Methylotuvimicrobium sp. KM2: one gene and its partner. The main gene of each other region encodes a partner of the protein of the gene in region 2 in a complex. Links are inferred from orthologs where the notes say so. Each region holds a gene or a part of one and is shown on either strand. Other genes may lie near its edges.

Region 1 (10,695 bases), 2.7 Mb from region 2 along the record:
GGGGCTTGACGGCAGCAATCCCTGCTGCCGACATCCTCGCTAGCCACACCCCATACCTTCATAAAGTTAACTAATTTTTGAGTATAAAGAGAGTATGACTACGACCGCTAAAGATAAGACCATCCCGTTCGATAAAGACCCCTATCGTGAAATTCTGTCCCAATAACTCTAAAACATAGCGGAAATACAGCGTAAAGACGGCCTGAATGCCGAAAAGCGCGTCGAACTTGGCACACTACCTAGCGCTTCGGCAATTCGATCTGCGCCACTTGCAGCAACGACTCTCCCAAGCCGGTTTATCCTCATTAATCCGCGTCGAATCATTCGTTATGTCGACACTGGATAAGGCGAAATTTTTCAAAGTGGGAGTTGCAGGAATGATACATCCTGCAAGCTAGACGTAAGTTTAATCGAATATAGTTCGATAATTTTTAAAAAGAAATCCCCCCTATTTGTTTACAGGATTCCTTTTTGCGTTCTGGAGAGACTATGCATTCAACCAACTCATTGGCTTCACCTTTCCATATCTTTCTGCTAACCACCCTCACCTGCTTACCAACAAACCAAACGGCCAGCGCCGAAACGATGAGAACCGAAGAAGGCGATGCCGCGCTGAGCAGCGACGCCCCTCATATTCCCGAACCGATGGTCTTCGATTTGGTGCGACCGCTCGGCGTCAGACAAGGCGATGCAGAAGTAAACGTGCTTACCGAACACTCGCTTCGTACCGGCGATACCGAATGGGCGCCGGAATTCGAATTCGGATTATTCGACGACTTTGCAATCGAATTCGAACTACCTTTCGACAATTTAAGGTTAAGCGAATACAAACTGGGTCTGCAAGGCACTATCGGCACCGGATTTAATAATCATTTCATTCATGGCTGGCAAATGATCGGCTATCACGACCGCGATACTGAAAAATATTCCGTCGATGCACTCTATTTGGCCGGTTACCGTTTTAATTCCGAGATCAGCAATTTTAATATGATCGGAGCGAGACGTGACGACATGGAACGCGACGGGCATTTCGTGGGATTATTCAATACCACTTGGTTTTATGATTATTCCCAGGATTTAACTTTTGGCATTGAAATGAATAATGAATTTCGCGAGAAGTCCGACTGGACTTATTTGTTGATGCCGCAAATTCATTGGGATATCACCAATCACGCAACATTACAATTCGGCGTAGGCCTAAGCCAAGCCAACCGCAAAGAAACCAACTGGCTCGGGACTTGGCGAATGATTTATGCGTTCTGATCCTAAAAACATCCACAGTAAACCTTCATAAAGTTAGCCATTATTTGAATATAAAGGGGGTAGGATAGGCAATCGACACCACAACTTTTGTTCATATGCAAGGCGCGCAAACAGACGCATAGCAACGTCTTGATACAAAATTTTTATCCATTTGACGTAATCCCTGATAAAGTTCGCCATAACTTTAATTGCAGAAGCTCCCGTCAATAAACCATGCAATCCACTTTGTTCATCCAATCATTGAGACTTATCCGCTTAGCCCTATTCGGCGCCATCATTCTTTTCGCCTCTGTCTATATTTTGCAGCAATATCCGACATTATTCAGCCCGAAAAGCGCTGAACCGCGAACCGTCACGCCGCGCGGGACCCTCACCGAAGTGGAACAAACCACGATAGAAATTTTTGAAAAAGCCAGTCCCTCGGTCGTTAATATCAGCACGGTCGGCAAGCGCATCAACCCCTGGACGAGAGATGTCACACGCGTTCCTAGAGGTAGCGGCAGCGGTTTTTTTTGGGATGAACGCGGCTTTATCGTGACCAATCATCATGTATTAGCCGGGGCATCGGAAGCTTGGGTCCGCCTTCAAGACCAACGCAACCTTCGCGCTTCGTTGGTCGGTACGAGCCCCGAGCACGATCTAGCCGTCCTCCGTATTTTGGTCCCTTTCGACAAAACCACGCCTATTCCTATCGGATCCAGCAAGGAGCTCAAAGTCGGGCAATCAGTCTTTGCGATCGGCAATCCGTTCGGTTTGGATCATACGCTGACTACCGGCGTTATCTCGGCTCTCAACCGTTCGATAGCCCCTACACCGGGACAGACTTACGATGACTTGATTCAAACCGACGCTGCCGTCAATCCCGGCAATTCCGGCGGTCCTTTACTCGATAGCGCGGGCCGATTGATCGGAATCAATACCGCTATTTTTAGTCCGTCCGGCGCCAGTGCCGGCATCGGTTTTGCCGTGCCGGTCGACACTATTAATAGAATCGTGCCGATGCTGATCGACAAGGGGCGCTATATCAGACCGGTCATCGGTATCGGTTCCGATAACCGTGTCAGCGCGATGATCACGCAAAATCTCGGCGTGAAAGGCTTGTTGATTTTGGAAGTCAAACCGGGTTTTCCAGCCGATAAAGCCGGGCTGAAAGGCAGTACCATCGATGATGCCGGCAACATCATCCCCGGAGATATTATCCTCTCTGTAGAAAATAAATCGGTCCGAGACATGGAAACTTTATTGGATATGTTGGACAAGTTCAGCGCCGGCGATGTAATTAACATCGCAGTATGGCGAAACGGGGAAACCTTTGAGACACAACTAAGGCTACAATAAGCGAGATCATGCTCCTATTCCTTTTTGCTCGAAAAAGGGTGCGTTTAAACGAGGATGACGGCAGGAACCGCTGTTGTCAAGCCCCCATGGAAGGGTTACCCAGCATCTAAATTCCAAAGCCTATTGGCTATGATTATCTATCTGGAATCATTTAGGTGCCGGGTGAACGGCGATCTTCGGCATGCACACCCCATACCCTGAACACGGCAAAATCTCTCAAACTAGGAATCGCTGGCCCAAGTCAGCATCATCGAGCATTTTGCAATATCGGTGATATGATAAATGCTAATTTCAGGACATCTTTTACCGAACGCAAATGAATTATTTCGCGGCTAATTCGCCTTTACGCTATATGATTCCCGGTCTTTTATTGGCTGGCTTATTGCTATTGGGCTACTGGATATTGAGTGAATTTTTATTATCGCTAACTTGGGCTTTCATCATTGCCTATGCAACTTGGCCGGCTTATCGGCGACTACGCACTTTTTTAAAAGATAACGGCAATCTCAGTGCTTCGATCATGACCGGCATCATTGCCATGATCATTATCCTGGCAGTATTCGGACTTGCCACACTGCTTCAAGAGGAAATTAAAATCGCCTATCAGGCATTGGCATTTAATTTATTGCAAGGACCTTACGAATTACCTGAACCCATCAAACGCATCCCCTGGCTAGGCAACTATTTGCAAGATTGGCTGGATCGACTGATTAACGACCGGGCCAGCCTTACCGCCCAGATAACCAATTTGGCAACTCAATCGCTAGGTTATCTGGGTAAAATCATGGGGGGACTCGGTTATTACATCATCAAAATCGGGATAGTGGCAGTCACGCTATTTTTTTGCTTTAGAGATGGTGAAGATGTTATGAGGCAGATCAATAAAGGCTTAGTTCAATTTCTTGGCAAACATCAAGATATTTATCTGCACGCTATCGCCAATACCACTAGCGCCGTTGTTTACGGTTTGGTTCTTACCGCATTGGGTCAAGGAATTTTAGCCGGCCTGGGTTTTTATATCGCCGATGTTCAAGCCCCTGCTCTATTCGGCGCTATTACTGCATTACTGGCGTTGGTACCGATGGTTGGAGCCGCTTTAGTTTGGATGCCGATCGGCATCACATTAATTTTTATCGACCGGTTTTCGGATGGTATTGGTGTGCTTCTATGGGGGTCATTAGTGGTCAGCACTATCGACAACGTTATCCGCCCGATTATCATCAGCGGTGCGGGCCGCGTTCCTTTTTTAGTCGTCTTTTTCGGCGTTCTCGGCGGCTTGGCTTCTTTCGGAGCGGTCGGGTTATTTTTAGGCCCAGTCATCCTTGCGGTATTATTGGCGGTATGGAGAGCCTGGCTGGAACAACAAAGTGAAGAGCCGAATATTAATAGTTAATCTGTATTCCACACTTACTCGCATCCCCCCCTTTGCCAGAAAATTTCGGCGCTGGGACACTCCGGCGCCGCATACGCATCAAGCTAAGCACAGATCCCCATTGGTAAATAGCTACCAGCCTCTTCCAGCGAGTCTGAACAGCGTAGCCCGGATGAAGCGAAGCACAATCCGGGAATTTCGGAGCCACACCATTCCCGTATTCCACTACCCTGCATACGTGCTTTAATCTTTAGTCATCGTAGATGAAAATTCGGCCTCGGGGTGCCCGTTAAAGGACGCCGTAAACCCACACCTAAATCCAGCACCTAAATTCCATAGCCGATTGGCTATGTTTAATATCATGACTAATTTAGGTGCTGGATGAATTCCATAGGTCTTTGGCAATGATTCAAAATCATCCTAAATTCGGCAGTTCAACCATGAAGTTCATGAAGTATTTTAATAGATTACCTAAACATTGCAGCTAACCTTTCGGGTGAGCGAAAGTTGTTCATAAACGAATGACAAGTTATTGAGTTAACTTCTTATTCTTCATGATCTTCATGGTGAAATGCTTTTTCTAGGATCATGGCTTATTTAGGTGCTGGGTAAATACGTCCATGTAGGCACTATGCCAGCTCCATGCTGCACCTCACCTAGCGCTATGTGATTCGCGTAGGGTACGCTGTCATAGGCGCCAACTTAAGGAAAAACGCGTTATTCCGCCAGGGATTGGCGGAATCCAGGGCCAGGGATGGCAATACGAAGCGTCACACCCATGCAGCCTGGTTATCGGCAATCCATGCCGATATGACGAATAAAAGCTACAAATACACCATAGAATAGACACTAAGTTGGCGCTTATGGGGTACGCTGTGCGCACCATGGTAGCCCTGCGATGTTCATGTGCCAACCGAACCTTCAGGGCACGGCTTTGATACGCGCAGCGTACCCTACAATTTATGTATAACGATGTTCGTCTTAACGGCTCTTGGTTGCTTGATTAGCTAATCAGAAAACCAACCTTTCGTTTTTTTGCAAAAACCGACCAAGGCCAGCATCAGCGGCACTTCGATCAAGACGCCGACCACGGTCGCAAGCGCCGCGCCGGACGACAAACCGAACAGCATCACAGCGGTCGCGATCGCGACCTCGAAATGATTCGACGCGCCAATCAACGCAGAAGGCGCGGCGTTTTCATAGCTGAAACCCCACAATTTCGCGCCCAGATAGGTGATCGCAAAGATCAATAGGGTCTGAATCGTCAGCGGTATCGCAATCCATAGAATCGTCAACGGATTCGCGGTAATCACGTCGCCCTTGAACGAGAACAGCAAGATCAGCGTCAACAGTAACGCGCCGATCGTGACCGGCGTCAACAGATGCAAAAATTTCTGCTCGAACCAAATCGGCCCTTTACTGGCGATAATCCATTTGCGCGAATAATAACCGGCAAGCAGCGGCAACGCGACGTATATACCGATCGACAACAGCAGCGCTTCCCAAGGCACCGGCAATTGCCCGACGCCGAGCAAAAAGCCGCCAATCAGGCCGTACAACACCAGCATCACCAACGAATTGATCGCGACCATGACCAGCGTGTGACCGGCATTGCCGCGCGCCAGATAGCCCCAGACCAGCACCATCGCGGTACAAGGCGCGACGCCCAACAAGATGCAACCGGCCAGATAGCTACGCCAGAGCGGTACTTCGAGCATCTTGACACCGTCTTGCAAAACGACAGTTCCGGAGCCGTATTCACTGCCGACCGGCAAATCCAGGCCAAACGGCATCTTGACCAGGTCGACCGCATCCGCGCCGATCAATTCGTAAAACAGTCCGCCCAGAAAAAGCGTGGCGATACCGTACATCGTGAACGGCTTGATCGCCCAGTTGACGAACAATGTCAGCGACACCGGCTTGACGCTCTTGCCGGCCTTGACGACTTCGGCGAAGTCGATCTTGACCATGATCGGATACATCATGAAGAACAGACATACCGCGATCGGTATCGAGACGACCGGCGCCCCGTTGACATCGATGCTCATGCCGTCGAGCGTCTTCGCAAACTCCGGCGCGAACGCGCCGAGCAGAATGCCGGCGACGATGCACAACGCCACCCACAGTGTCAAATAACGCTCGAAAAAGCCTATATCGTGTGTTTTTTCGGTCATAACGCCTCCCCGCTGGCTGTCAAGCCGACAATTGGCCGATTTCGTTGAGTTTACGGGTCAATTCGTCGCGCGGCATCGCTTCCCACGGCAGATCGAGCATGGTCTTGACACGCAATTCCAGTGTCGCGAAGGTTTGCTCGAATGCGGCGATTTTCTCTTCCTCGCTGCCTTCGACATGGCCCGGATCGGATACACCCCAATGCGCCCGCACCGCTTTGGTCAAATAGACCGGACAGGTTTCGCCATGGGCGCTGTCGCAGACCGTGATCACGATATCCATCGGCTGATCCTCGAAATCCTCCCAGGACTGGCTTTGATAGCCTTCGGTCGGCAAGCCGTGGCGTTTCAAAGTCGCCAGCGCGCCCTGGTTGATGCCTCCGATCGGGTGGCTGCCGGCCGAAAATGCCCGGATGCGGCCCTGGCCGTGATGATTGAACAAGGCTTCGCCCATGACGCTGCGACAGGAGTTGCCGGTACAGACAATTAGAATATTCAACATGTCGATTCTCGATGGTGATTATTGAAAAAACTTTGCTCAGCCGCAGCAAGAAGAAGCGCCGGTCCCGGTCGGGCGGCACGCAAACGGATTTTCACCGTCGGAAGCGGCTTTCGCGTCGTTGAAGGTCGGAATCTCGCTCAGCGAATGGAAGGATTCCCAGGCGATGCCTTGCGGGTCGGTGATCCAGTATTTGTCGGAGCGTGCATAGCAGCAGGCCGCTCCTTCCTGGGCTTCGATCGGTATTTGGGTCGCGTCGAGATTTTGTTTGATCGCCGCCAGTTCCTGCTCGTTCTCAGCCTGTAAGCCTAAATGATCGAGACCGAGTTGTTGGCTGCGGTTCGAAATCGCGAAATTGACGCGCGGATCGTCGAGCATCCATTTCGCATAATCGTCGTGCTTTACGGTCGGCTCGGAGCCGAACAGCGTGCTGTAAAAGGAGATATTTTTTTCCAGATCATCGACCGACAGATGGATATGTAACCTTTTCATTTCAAGCCTCATATTAATAAATTGATATACGAATAAGCATATATATTTAAGCAAAAATTTAGCCGCAAACCGCGGCGTCCGGACGGCAATCCATCTGCCGCAGGCGATCCAGATCGGCTCCGAAGGATTCGCTCGCTTGCACCGCTTTCAACGCATCGTCGAGCAGTGGATAGGCCCAACTCGGCAAATCCGGGTTGATCCGGTAATAAACCCACTGCCCTTCACGGCTGTCGAGCAACAAACCGGATTGACGCAACAAGGCCAAATGCCGCGAGATTTTCGGCTGCGACAGAGCCAGCGCCGCCGTCAACTCGCAAACGCAAAGTTTGCCTTCCTGATGCAATAAGGTCACGCAGCGAAGGCGCGTGTCGTCGGCAAGACATTTGAAAAATTGAACCGGTGTCAGCATGGCTGAATGTATTGATATACGAATTTCCATATATAATCACAATAAACGAAGCCAGTCCATCAATATTTTTAAAACGAATCCTATTGGTTAGCCCGCCAAAGCCGGACTAACCGCCGCAACAAGAGCCCTGTTGCTGAATCGGCGGACATTTGACCGAACCGTAAGAACAAAACACGCAGCAATCGCCGGGCTTCGGTTTGAGTAGCGTTCCGCAAGACTTGCATTCGTAGAAGTACCAACAGGCATCGGTCGGCATCGTTTCCGTTTCGGCATGCTTGCAGTGTGGGCAAGTAATCGTCGATTCGAGAATGACGGCGTTCATCGAAACTCCTTTTGACTATACTCTTCGCACTTCAAATTTCGGCAACGCATTAGGAGGCGCCGGGGTGCTCGGCAAAGGCTTTGCCAGCATGGAGCTGGCATAGAGCCTACAGGGACGTATTCACGGCGTCCTTTGACGGGCACCCCGGTGCCGAATTTTGATCTCCGATAGGTATACCAATAAAAGATACGGCTAATTTTTAGGAGGCTTTTACATATTTTCCGACAGCGGCGCTCGACATGACCCTGCGGAAATCGTCGGCATTGATATCCAAAGCATATCCCAATATGCCGCTGCCAATAACAACCCGTGCGTAATTAAAAACGCCTTCATCGACGAGTATGCGAATCGAATCGGGTAAAGCAATAGGCGGTACCGCGCCGACCGGAAAACCGGTTGCTTGCAAAACCTCTTCCGGCTCCGCCATTGCCAAACGGCGTTCACTCAACTGTTTGCGCAGCACGCCCCAATCGGCGCGACCGCCGCCGGCGACCGCCAATAAAACAAAATCGCCGGACCCTGCTCGAAACAATAGACTGCGTACAATTTGCTCAGGATCACGACCGATGGCAGCCAAGACCTCTTCGAGAGAACGAACCGGCTTTTTATCAGGGTCGAGAGGGATTTCGATCCATTCGTATTTAATTCCTAGCTCGTCGAATAAACGTGAGACGGGAGATTTCAATTGATCGGTCATCGGTGGATCCTATAATGGCAACAAATAAATCAGTCTTGCAAGGCCTCTAGCGCTTCGGCTTTCTGTTCAACCGACCACAATTTTTCCAATTGATAAAACGCACGCGCTTGGTCGGTCATCAAATGAACGATCACGTCGCCTAAATCCAGCAATACCCAATCCGCTCCGATACCGCCTTCTTGCCCTAACGGTTTCTGCCCGTTTTCCTTGACTTTTTCGGAAACATAATCGGCCATGGCATTGATATGTCGATCGGATGTGCCGGTTGCCAGTATCATGTAATCGGTCACGCTGGTCTTACCGCGTACGTCCAACACGGTGATATTGTGCCCCTTCCTTTCGTCCAAAACGTCCTGGACTATTTTCAATAACGCTTCTGTTTGCATTCAAATTCCTAATCAAATTCGCGCCGAATTAGCGCTGATAAAGTTTATGTTGTCGGATGTATTGTATGACGGACTCGGGCAATAAAAAACCCGGGTCCCGATGTTTAGCTATGACTTGCCGAATGGCGGTTGCGGAAATTTCGAGAAGGGTAACCGACTGAAAAAATAAATACCCTGCAGAATGGTCTTTCAAGACTTGGCGGTCTTCGGTCAAACGGTTGGTCAAAAACTCGTCAATTGTCTGCGCATTAAAACCCGGCCGTGTCATCACGACAACATGCGCGAATTCAAACAGGCGTTGCCATTGATACCAAGCGGTAAGTCCCGTAAAGGCATCGGCGCCGATGAATAGCAATAAAGGCCGTTCGCCGATCTCGGCACGCAAAGACATTAATGTCTCGACCATATAGGAAGGACCGCCCCGGTCGATCTCGCGCGTATCGACCGTCATATTCGTACGATCTTCCAGCGCCAATTCCAACATCCTTAGCCGCATCGAAGCGGGTGCCGAGGGGCTATCGCGGTGAGGCGGTATAAAGCAAGGGATCAGGCGAATTTCATCCAGCGCGAAAATTTCTTTGACTTCCAGAGCGGTGCGTAAATGACCGAAGTGAACCGGATCGAACGTGCCTCCGTAAATACCGATCATTTATTGCCGAATGTGGCCATCGCCGAGTACGATATATTTTAAGGTAGTCAAGCCGTTTAAACCGACCGGCCCCCGCGCGTGCAACTTGTCGGTACTGATGCCGATCTCGGCGCCGAGGCCGTATTCGAATCCGTCGGCAAAACGCGTCGATGCATTGACCATGACCGAGCTCGAATCGACTTCCCGCAAAAAGCGTCTAGCCAACGTGTAGTTTTCGGTCACGATCGCATCAGTATGCGCGGACCCGTATCGATTGATATGCTCGACAGCCTCCTCGAAACCGGCAACCACTTTGATCGACAGAATCGGCGCGAGATATTCGGTTTGCCAATCTTCCTCGACCGCCCGCCGGCAATTCGGTATCAATGAACAGGTTTTAAGACAGCCGCGCAATTCGACGCCTTTCTCCCGATACTTCGCCGACAGGCCGGGCAAAATTTGTGAAGCCAAGCTTTCGTGCACCAACAGTGTTTCCATCGCATTGCAAACACCGTAGCGGTGCGTCTTCGCATTGACCGCGATAGAAACGGCTTTGTCGAGATCGGCTTCGCTGTCGATATAGACATGACAAATGCCGTCCAGGTGTTTGATAACCGGAATCGTCGCTTCTTTCGATATGCGCTCGATCAAACCTTTGCCGCCGCGCGGCACGATCACATCGACGAAATCCGACATCGTAATCAATTCGCCAACCGCCGCGCGGTCGGTCGTTTCGATCACCTGTACAGCCGTAGCAGGCAAGCCAGCCCGTTCCAAACCTTTGCCGATGCATTCGGCGATTGCCTTGTTCGATTGGATCGCCTCCGACCCGCCACGAAGAATACAGGCATTGCCGGATTTCAGGCAAAGCGCGGCCGCATCGACCGTAACATTCGGCCGCGATTCGTAAATTATGCCGATCACGCCCAACGGGACGCGCATCTGACCGACTTGAATGCCCGAGGGCCGATAGGTCATATCGTTGATTTCGCCGACCGGGTCGGGTAATGCCGCGACTTGTTGCAATCCTTCAACCATCCCTGCAATGCCTTTGTCTTTCAATTCCAATCGGTCCAACAGGGCCGCGTCGAGCCCATTGTCGATACCCGCTTGAACGT
Region 2 (10,721 bases):
CGTATCCAAATGTAAACTTTTAATCGTTAATTTGGCGATCCACCAAGTCAACCAGTAACCGACCAAGCCGGTTATCGCCCAGTTCATCGGGTTTTCACCCAGTTTTTTCGCAGTATGGTAAAACCATACCAGCATAACGATTCCGGCAATTTGAGCAAACAACATTGAGTTACCCTCCCTATTCTTTTTTATTTAGTCGTGTGCCTTAATGAAAGCACTTTTAAATACTTCACGAGGTCACGGCGTATTTTTTAATCATGTAATCGATCCACCACGATCTGATTTCGTTAACCCATTTGGGGCAGAAGCTTCCGGCGGCCTTGTGCAATATTTCGATTGATTTAAGCCGCATTAACGCTTAACGTAATGAATGAGCAATACATAATAATTCAAATTGAATCGCTAATCACATCTTTATTCACGAAGGAGACTGGCTGTGTTAAAAACCCTGAAAATAGTTTTATCGGTTTTTGCGGCTATTATTTTGCTCATTGTGATAGCAGCAGTAGCTTTGCCGTTATTGTTCAGTCCTAATGATTTCAAGCCGCAAATTGCTTCGGCGGTTAAAGACAAAACCGGCCGCGATTTGACTATCGGGGGCGATATCGAATTATCGATCTTTCCATGGATTGGCGTTACTGCCGAAAAACTGTCTTTAAGCAATGCCGAGGGCTTTCAAGAAATTCCGTTCGCTGAAATCGAAAACGCGCAAATCAGAGCCAAATTACTGCCCTTATTTTCGAAAAAGTTTGAAGTGGATCGCGTCGTCTTGAAAGGTTTGATGCTAAATCTAGAAAAAAACGATGCTGGCGTAAACAATTGGGATGACTTAAAGCGAACAAAACCCGAGGCGCATACAGCGGCAACATCGACCGAGTGGGAAGATGCCGATATTGTCGACACAGATAAAGACGCCGAAGAGTTTAAGGCGGTGGCCGGCCTAGCGGTTGCCGGTGTTTCGCTTGAAAACGCTCGGTTGAATTGGCACGACAGGCAAAACGATAAGCACTTTTTAATCAAGGAATTAAATCTTGTTTCGGGCGACCTGGCTTTTGGCAAGCCAATAGATTTTAAACTTAGATTTATATTGGATCAGCCTGAACAAGAAAGAACCAGTCATTACCAATTGTCCTCTGCCGTGTCGATTAACGAAAATTTTGATCATTTTCAAGTGACCCGATTCGATTTATCTACCGAGATTAGAGGAAAAGACATTCCAGTCGGCTTCCAGTCGGCAAAGATGGGGGCTTTAGCCGATCTGAATTTAAATGCACAAACGCTGGAATTGACCAAGCTCGATGTCGAATCCGGACAATTACATGCGACCGCAACGCTAACCGGCACGAATATCGTCGACGCGCCCGTTTTCGAGGGCCCGGTGAGTATTGCCCGTTTTAATCCATCGGCATGGTTAAAGCAGGCCGGCATCGACCCTCCTGTTATGAGGGATACACAAGCATTGACGTCATTTGGCGCGGATTTCAGATTACAGGTTACTTCCGAGTCGGCGGACTTACAAAGCATTAGCATTCAACTCGACAATAGCGCGATTAAAGGTAACGTTCGCGTCGATAATTTCGACGATCCGGCAATTTCATTCGACTTAAACGTCGATACCTTGAATGCCGATCGTTATTTAGCGCCTGAAGAAGAATCGGATAAGACGGCGCAACCGATTGCAGGACCGGCGGCCGCCGCCGCTGCGGGCGCTTCGATGATTCCGGTTGAAACCCTGAGAGGTTTGAATATTAACGGTTTGTTATCGATCGGTCGGCTTACGATAAGCAATCTATTGCTGCACGGAGTCGATCTCAAACTGATTGCCAAAGACGGTATTGTCAATACCGAACAAGGCGTAAAAACATTGTATCGGGGCTCTTATGAAGGTGCGATGAACCTAGATGTGACCGGCGAGTTGCCGCAATGGAGGCTCAACGAAAAATTCAACGGGATACAAATCGAACCCTTATTGAACGATTATGCCGGCAGTGCGAAAATTGCCGGCGCATTAACCGCATCGACTAAATTACAAGCAAGCGGCAATGATAGCAAGGCGCTCAAATCTTCGTTAAACGGCCAAGTTGATTTTTTTTTCAAGGACAGCATTATTCGCGGTTTTAATCTGCAACAAATGATCGACGATGCTAAATCGTTGTTAAAAGGGACGCCGGTTCTCCGGGACAACCCGAAGGATCAAACCGCTTTTTCCGAAATCAAGGGTAGCGCGCGAATTGTCAATGGGCTTATTAACAATAACGATCTTATTGCTACGGCTTCCAAGATCGAAGCCACCGGGAAAGGTACCGCTGATTTGAAATCCGAACGGGTCGATTATCAGGTCAATGCGAAACTGGTACGGAGCAAAGCGGCTGAAAGTACGCTCGACAAAATCAAGGAATTGCCAATCGTCATTAACATCACCGGTAATTTCAAAGATCCGCAATATAAACTCGATATTGCATCCATCCTCAAAGACCAGCAACTTGAAGAGCTCGAGCGCAAAAAAGACAAGTTACTGGACAAACTCGACAAAAAAGTCGGTCCCGGCGTCTCTGATATATTGAAAAAGTTTTTTTGACGGCGTGTAGGGCAATGCCGAAGATTGAGCCGTGAAAGGTATACCTTTCACACTTCAAATTTCGGCAGTGCCGGAGGAGGCCTCGGGGTGCTCGGTAAAGGCTTTGCCAGCATGGAGCTGGCATAGAGCCTACATGGACGTATTCACGGCGTCCTTTGACGGGCACCCCGAGGCCGAATTTTGATCTACGATGATGATATGGACTCCTCTCACTCTGTTGGTGTCAAATAGCACCTTAGTAAAAAACAAAACAAGAGGAGTCCGAGATGAATACTAGCGTAATTGGTTTAGATATCGCAAAGAACATTTTTCATCTGTATACGTTGAATGCGGATAATAAAGTCATCAAGAAAAAACTCAAACGGGCGCAAGTCTTGACCTTCTTCGCCAATTATCCGGTCAGCACGATTGGTATCGAGGCGTGCGGCAGTAGCCATTATTGGGCTAGAGAATTAACTAAACTGGGCCATGAAGTGATGTTATTGAACGCGAAGTTTGTCAAGAGCTTCGTGGTCGGCAACAAGAATGATTTTAACGATGCCCAAGCGATTTTTGATGCGGTCGGCCGGCCCAATAAGCGGGTGGTGTCGATCAAAACCGAAGTACAGCAAGATATGCAACTGCTTCATAATCTACGCCAGGATCTGGTCAAACGACGAACTGCTGTAGTGAATCAGATTCGTGGAGCCTTGCTGGAGCGCGGCATTGCCATTCACAAAGGGGTCGATCAAGTCAGAAAACAATGGCCTGATATTTTAGAAGATGCCGAGAACGGACTGACGGCGCTGTGTCGAGAGCTGATTGCTGAGCAAGCCGAACGGTTAAGAGAATTGGATAAGGCGATTAAGGAGCAGGACAAACGGCTTGGCCGGCTCAGTCAAGCCGATGCATTAAGCCGACGTATGCTGGATGTTCCCGGGGTGGGTCCGATCACCGCCACGATTGTGGCATCTGATATCGGGGACGGCAAAGGCTATGCCAGTAGCCGAGATTATGCAGCGAGTCTGGGCCTGGTTCCCGGGCAGCATAGCAGCGGCGATAAACCCCGCTATCTGGGGATCAGTAAGCGGGGTAATCGTTATATCCGAACCAACTTAATTCATGGTGCCCGAGCGGTGGTCAGAAATTGCGCTGGCAAAACCGACCAACTCAGCCGGTGGCTGCAGGCGCTGGTCGAGCGGCGCGGCTTTAACAAGGCTGCGGTTGCCCTAGCCAACAAAAACGCCCGGATACTGTGGGCGATGACCATGAAAAACGAAGCTTATCAAGGGGCGCCTGCCTAACGCGGGCATTGGGCCGGGTTATCCACCCTTTGCCCACCGGCTCCCAGCTAGAGAAGAGAGCTCGGAGCCCGTGGACAAAGCGTGGATAACCCTGATGAGTGAGATTGATTTAACCGAGTACACAAGATTGCGGAGGCAAGTAGATAATCAGTGATGACAACAACAGGTCAGACCGGTGCTTTTACAACCCGTTATACCCATAGGTTCTTAAGAAACCGTTACGATGGTTGAGGAATAAGCGCGCGGATAGATTCATCAGGAGTCCTGAGGCAATAAAGCCTCTGTTGAGAGACCGAATATATGGCAGCAATCTTGATCTCTGTTTTGACATCATTTTTTGAAAACTTGGCTTGCAATAAACGAGGAGTCCATATATGAGTATATAATGCGTTAAATCCATAATCATTAGGGTCATTGAGCCCGACCATTGCTAAAGGAGGCAGTCAAAATGTCCGAATATAGAAAATACCACTGTATGGAATGCGAGCACATTTACGACGAAGCAAAAGGCGATCCGGACAGCGGCATCGCGCCCGGTACCCGCTGGGAAGATATTCCCGACGATTGGGTCTGCCCTATTTGCGGGGCACCGAAAAGTTTTTTCAAGTTGTTGGTTCTGCCTTAAATAACGCAAGAGCCGGCTTCACGGTGGCCTGTTCGGTAAGTAATCGGGCCGATTTTTTTGGCTGTGTTCGCGTTAATAGTTGAACAAATGAATACTACGCTAATGTCGAAACTTGAAAATTGTAGGGTACGCTGCGCGTACCACAGCAGTCCCGCCCGCCGTTTAAAGTGCCCTCATGTGATGTCTGGCATCGACATTTGGTACGCATAGCGTACCCTACGATCTACTTTGAATTTTTAAGTACTTCCGGAAGTGGTGGGTGTTTTCAACTCTTAACCGAATACAGAGCCTTTGTTTTCCGGGGTGATGAAAATATCGTCATGATCGTTAGGTCATTTCATGACTATTCCTTGATAATTTTTGATTCCAATGACTCCAAGCGAATTTCAAGACCGGCTATTGGTGTGGTTCGATAAGCACGGACGCCATGACTTGCCTTGGCAAAATCCGGCGTCACCTTACAAAGTTTGGGTTTCCGAAGTCATGTTGCAGCAAACGCAAGTGGCAACCGTAATTCCTTATTTCAATGCATTCATCGCTCGCTTTCCCGATATTCAATCTCTCGCAGAGGCTTCGGTCGATACGGTTTTGCAGTATTGGGCGGGTCTTGGTTATTATGCTCGGGGACGCAACTTGCACAAATGCGCGCAAATCATTGCGGAGCGCGGCGGTTCGTTTCCTGATAGCTTGGACGAACTGCTCGATTTGCCCGGAATAGGACGCTCGACTGCCGGCGCGATATTGAGCATCGCGTTCAAGAAAAGCCATCCGATTCTGGATGGGAATGTCAAAAGAGTGCTGACCCGCTTCGCCGGCATTAGCGAATGGCCCGGCTCGACAGAAGCCGGCAAGTCGCTCTGGAAACTAAGCACATTGTATACGCCGGTTCATCGTGTCGAAGACTATACACAGGCGATTATGGATTTAGGCGCCACGATTTGTACCCGAGGCAAGCCAAATTGTACTGTTTGTCCGCTCGTTTCGGCTTGCAGGGCTCATATTGAAAATAAAACGGCGACTATACCGGCGCCGAAGCCGGCGCGTAAGCAACCGGTCAAGCAGGTTTATTTTTTATGCTTGACCACAAACGAGAACAGTATTTTGCTGGAGCAAAGGCCGAGTGCAGGAATCTGGGGAGGATTATGGAGCCTCCCGGAATTCGATACGATCGAATCGGCACACTCGTGGTGTATGATTCGTCATATCGACATCATTAATGAATACACGCTACCCGAAGTGCGTCATACTTTTTCGCATTATCATTTGGATTTTACGCCTCTGCACTTCCAAACCAATAACCCTAATCATTTTGTGATGGAAGCAAACCGTATGCTCTGGTATAAACCTGAGCAATTTTCTTCACTTGCTTTGGCTGCGCCGATCAAGCGGCTGTTGCATCAAATTTATAAGGACTGACTATGACCAGAATCATTCGCTGTGCAAAATTAGGTATCGACGCCGAAGGCCTTGATGCGCCTCCGTTTCCGGGGCCTAAAGGACAGCAAATATTCGATACGATTTCAAAACAAGCTTGGCAGGATTGGCTTAGTTTGCAAACCATGCTGATCAATGAGCATCGTTTGGCCAGTTTCGATCCTAAAGCTAAAAAATTTCTTGAGGAAGAAAGGAATAAATTTTTATTCGGCGGCGGGGCTGAAATGCCCGAAGGATACGTGCCTCCAACAAAATAAATCGAAAGCGTATATGTGTTGTAGTCCGTTGGTTTCTCGCAAAGCTGAAGCCAAAGGGCTGCATCACATTTAGCGATTGGGGCGTCGTTTGAAAATTTCGATGCAAATAAGTCGTAATTATTCACATCCCCTATCGTTCCCATGCTCCAGCGCTCATCGTTATACATAAGTCAAAAATTACCGTTTTGCAATCTTAGCTAATGAGGCCTCGATACCATTTCTTGTCGCCCAACGTTCCCGACTTTCCCTCACCTAGCGTTAGGTGAGGGACGATCTGGGGATCGCTCCCACAGAGCATCCGCCCCCTTGTGGGAGCGACGCCTACGTCGCGATTTCGAAGCCACTGATGTTCAATATCCGCAGATTTATCAAACAGCACCGTTTTCAAGTATACGATAACCTCTGTTTAGCACGTTTACCGATACTTGTGTATAACGGCGAGTGCTCCAGCGTGGGAACGATAATTGCCGGGGGAAGAAATAGTTACAATAAGTCTGTTAAATCGGCGAAATTATACCTTCCGCACTTCAAATTTCGGCAGTGCCTAAGAGGAGGCGCCGGGGTGTTCGGTCCCACTCTAATGCTAGGTGAGGGGCCAGCATGGATCTAGCATAGAGCCTAAGGGACGTATTTATCCAGCACCTAAATTCAATAGTCAATTTTGGCTATGGCTAACTATCTGGGATAATTTAGTTGCTTGGCCTTTGATGGGCATCCCGGTGCCGAATTTTGGGTTTAATCGGATTCCACCTTTATCGACCTTCCTGTCCCAGCTTTTCGAGTCGGCGCAGCCACTTCCGTCTTTTATCGTCACCGATGGCTTCTACCATGCCGATCAACGTGTCTTTGGTTGGACCGATACCGCAGAAACCTAGTATATTTCTCTCTAGGCTTTTCAAACTATGAGCCAAATAGATGAAGCGGTATACGAAAGCCGGCATGCCCATGGTCACGACTATTCGCGCGCTTCTTCCCGAGAGGCATTTTTTCCATGGCTTGCCTTTTGCAGACTTGACTGCGGCGAATCCGGGTCTGAAAACTTGTTCGAGAAACGCTTTCAGATAGGCGGGCATGCTGCCGAGCCATAATGGGTAAATGATGACGAGATGATCCGCCCATTGAATGATGTCCTGGGTTTGTCGAATCGATTCGCTTATGGCCCCTTGTTCGAATTCATGTTGTGTACGGAGAATCGGAAATTCGATTCGGGCAATGTCGATCATTTTGATTTGATGCCCTGCAGAATCGGCTCCGTCAGCATAGGCGTTAGCAAGGGCTCGGCAAAATCGTTGCTCGTCCGGATCGGGATGTCCTTGAATGATTGCAATGCGTTTTGCCGTCATAACTTATTTCCAAATGAATCGGATTTCCGCCACGCTTCTAAGCTATGGGGTCTCGTCGCTTGATAAAAAAGGGCCTGTTCGACTTAATAATGTGGGAGTGAAATGAGCCAATCCATCAAACGGTATCGCGATCCGTCACAAACGTGTTGTTTGCGAGTTATTGCGCTAAAAATTAACGCTTCATCGAATCGAAAAATTCGGAATTAGTCTTGAAGTCCTTGAGCTTGCCCAATAAGAACTCGGAAGCCGCCATTTCATCCATCGGTTGTAGGATTTTTCGTAATATCCAAGTCTTTTGCAACTCTTCAGAGTCGACCAGGTATTCTTCACGACGCGTTCCGGAGCGATTGATATTGATCGCCGGATAAATCCGTTTTTCAGCCAATTTGCGGTCTAGGTGCAATTCCATGTTGCCGGTGCCTTTGAATTCTTCGTAAATTACATCATCCATTCTCGAACCGGTATCGATCAATGCCGTTGCAATGATCGTGAGGCTCCCTCCTTCCTCGATATTTCTTGCGGCACCAAAGAAGCGCTTGGGTTTTTCCAAGGCATTTGCGTCGACACCGCCGGTTAATACCTTACCGGAAGAAGGTACTACGGTATTGTATGCGCGGGCTAATCGAGTAATCGAATCTAACAGGATGACTACATCGTGTTTATGCTCGACTAGTCTTCGCGCTTTTTCGATTACCATATCGGCCACTTGCACATGTCTCGTTGCGGGTTCGTCGAAGGTGCTGGAAATAACCTCGCCGCGTACGCAACGTTCCATTTCGGTTACCTCTTCAGGGCGCTCGTCGATCAATAACACGATCAAATAACATTCGGGGTTTTTTTCGGCGATGGAATGGGCCAAGCTTTGCATGATCATCGTTTTACCGGCTTTCGGCGGTGAAACGATCAAGCCGCGTTGTCCTTTGCCGATCGGTGCTATTAGATCGATAATGCGGCCCGTTAAGTCCTCACTGGTGCCGTTACCCTTTTCTAGTGTGAAGCGAACGTTCGGAAACAGGGGAGTGAGGTTGGTAAAGAGAATCTTGTTTTTGGTATTTTCGGGCGCTTCGAAGTTAATGTTTTGAACTTTGAGCATCGCGAAGTAACGTTCCGATTCTTTCGGTGGACGAATTTTGCCGCTGACCGTGTCGCCGGTGCGTAGGTTAAAGCGTCTTATTTGGCTGGGTGAAACGTAAATATCGTCGGGGCCGGCTAGATAAGAGCAGCCGGGTGTGCGAAGAAAGCCGAAACCGTCTTGTAAAATTTCCAATACGCCATCGCCGTAAATGTCCTCGCCGCTTTTGGCTTGTTTTTTTAAAATGGCGAAGATGAGATCTTGTTTGCGTGTTCTGGCGACATTTTCGAGTCCCAATGACTCCGCAATATCAATAAGTTCGCTGACTTGTTTTAGTTTTAACTCGGTTAGATTCATAGATTAACGGGAACTCGAAGGAATGAAAAGCACGGCGAACGGCCGTAAAACAAAGGAATGGTAAAATTTTTGGATTTTACCCATAGACGGGTAAGGAAGATGCCGAAAAAAAGCAGCGCGATTATATATCAAAATAGTCGGGGTCGTCCAAATAAATTACGACAACCCCGAGTTCGCTGGAATATTAATGAATGGGTACTAAATAAATTAGACAACTGACGCAGGATTTTTGTTCGTATTCAAGGCGCGCAAACAGGCGTCAAGCTATTTAACTGTTTTCGCAAAGCTTCCCTCACGCCCTTTATCTGCATTGGTATAACTGACGCAGAAGACGGACAAAAAAGACCTGTCGGTTGAATTACTTAATAAAATTCACGTTCCTAAATATTGTTATCGATGAAATCGGCTAGTTGCGATTTAGTCAAGGCGCCAACTTTAGTCGCCTCCACTTCTCCGTCTTTAAACAGCATTAGAGTCGGTATGCCGCGAACGCCGTAATGCTGTGGCGTTTGCGGGTTTTCATCGATATTGAGTTTGACGACAGTCAAGCGACCGGCATATTCCTTGGCGATTTCATCCAGAACCGGTGCGATCATCCGGCAAGGTCCGCACCATTCAGCCCAATAGTCAACTAGCACAGGACCGCCTGCTTTTAGTACGGTTTCGTTAAATTCACCATCAGTTACATGAAGGACTGACTCACTCACGCTATTCTCCAAAATTGCTAAAATTGTGACTATAGGAGTGCCGGCGTTATTTTGTCAATCACTTTCAGCTTTTTTAAGTTATGCTATAGGGCTATGAATACAACGCATCTTACTCAAACCCGATTCAGCAATTTGGAGCTATCCGATTCGATATTGCGCGGACTGACCGAGGCCGGCTTTACGCATTGTACTCCAATTCAGGATCGTTCGTTGCCTTTGTCATTAAGAGACAAGGATATCGCCGGGCAAGCTCAAACCGGGACCGGCAAAACAGCAACCTTTTTACTGGCTACTTTTCAGCGCTTAATCAACGACGAAAGCGAAAAGATCAAAAACCCCAGGGCGGTTATTTTAGCGCCAACCCGGGAGCTTGCCATTCAGATTCATAAAGATGCCTTATTGTTGGGCAAATATTTAAATCTTAAGCTAGCGCTGATATACGGCGGCACCGATTATAAAAAACAAATGGACACGATCAAGTCCAATGTCGATATTATCATCGGCACACCGGGCCGTATTATCGACTTTTATCGACAAGGAACTTTTACGTTGGATAACGTGCAAGTAATGGTGCTCGATGAAGCCGATCGGATGTTCGATTTAGGATTCATCAAGGATATTCGATTTCTGTTAAGAAGGATGCCGCCGGCCGATAAGCGATTGAATATGCTGTTTTCGGCAACTTTATCTTACAAAGTGACTGAGTTGGCTTACGAGCATATGAATCAACCGGTGCTCATCAAAATCGAAACGGAAGAAGTCACTTCCAAGGCCATTCGGCAAAGTGCGTTTTGTCCGTCCAACGAACAGAAAATTCCGCTATTGTTGGGTGTACTGAAAAAATATGAGCCGCAACGCAGCATTATTTTCGTCAACACCAAACGTTGTGCCGAACGGCTTAACGACTATCTGAATGCCAATGGTTTCGTCACCGCTGTTTTGAGCGGCGATGTTCCTCAGGAAAAACGTCAACGGCTATTGACTGATTTTCAGGAAAACAAAATTAGGCTCATGATCGCGACCGATGTCGCGGCGCGCGGGTTGCATATCGCCGACGTGTCGCAT

The links.
Region 1: the proteins of trxA (region 2) and WJM45_RS09295 are in contact, whole or in part, in an NMR structure (PDB 2IPA), measured with the Bacillus subtilis proteins. The link is inferred for Methylotuvimicrobium sp. KM2 from one-to-one orthologs.

What each region holds. Positions count from the first base shown.
Region 1 is NZ_CP150634.1:2,165,786-2,176,480, reverse strand. The notes cover bases 4,907-7,608. They hold WJM45_RS09295 (arsenate reductase ArsC), read right to left. Parts: upstream 6,647-7,608; coding sequence 6,167-6,646; downstream 4,907-6,166. Other genes in these bases: WJM45_RS09285 (metalloregulator ArsR/SmtB family transcription factor), read right to left, coding at 7,194-7,541; WJM45_RS09290 (ArsI/CadI family heavy metal resistance metalloenzyme), read right to left, coding at 6,683-7,135; arsB (ACR3 family arsenite efflux transporter), read right to left, coding at 4,981-6,147. In the rest of the region: WJM45_RS09315 (hypothetical protein), read left to right, coding at 586-1,263; WJM45_RS09310 (trypsin-like peptidase domain-containing protein), read left to right, coding at 1,477-2,601; WJM45_RS09305 (AI-2E family transporter), read left to right, coding at 2,918-3,994; WJM45_RS09280 (GDCCVxC domain-containing (seleno)protein), read right to left, coding at 7,651-7,866; WJM45_RS09275 (YbaK/EbsC family protein), read right to left, coding at 8,066-8,563; rsfS (ribosome silencing factor), read right to left, coding at 8,593-8,949; nadD (nicotinate-nucleotide adenylyltransferase), read right to left, coding at 8,978-9,598; WJM45_RS09260 (glutamate-5-semialdehyde dehydrogenase), read right to left, coding at 9,599-10,695. UniProt on the Bacillus subtilis protein: Catalyzes the reduction of arsenate [As(V)] to arsenite [As(III)]. In vitro, can dephosphorylate para-nitrophenyl phosphate (pNPP).
Region 2 is NZ_CP150634.1:4,893,891-4,904,611, reverse strand. Bases 7,994-10,721 are described here. They hold trxA (thioredoxin TrxA), read right to left. Parts: upstream 9,657-10,721; coding sequence 9,330-9,656; downstream 7,994-9,329. Other genes in these bases: WJM45_RS20615 (DEAD/DEAH box helicase), read left to right, coding at 9,750-10,721; rho (transcription termination factor Rho), read right to left, coding at 7,994-8,949. Also shown: WJM45_RS20660 (hypothetical protein), read right to left, coding at 1-165; WJM45_RS20655 (AsmA family protein), read left to right, coding at 437-2,578; WJM45_RS20650 (IS110 family transposase), read left to right, coding at 2,845-3,861; WJM45_RS20645 (rubredoxin), read left to right, coding at 4,310-4,486; mutY (A/G-specific adenine glycosylase), read left to right, coding at 4,856-5,902; WJM45_RS20635 (oxidative damage protection protein), read left to right, coding at 5,905-6,177; WJM45_RS20630 (NAD(P)H-dependent oxidoreductase), read right to left, coding at 6,930-7,520; more of rho, read right to left, coding at 7,693-7,993. UniProt on the Bacillus subtilis protein: Participates in various redox reactions through the reversible oxidation of its active center dithiol to a disulfide and catalyzes dithiol-disulfide exchange reactions.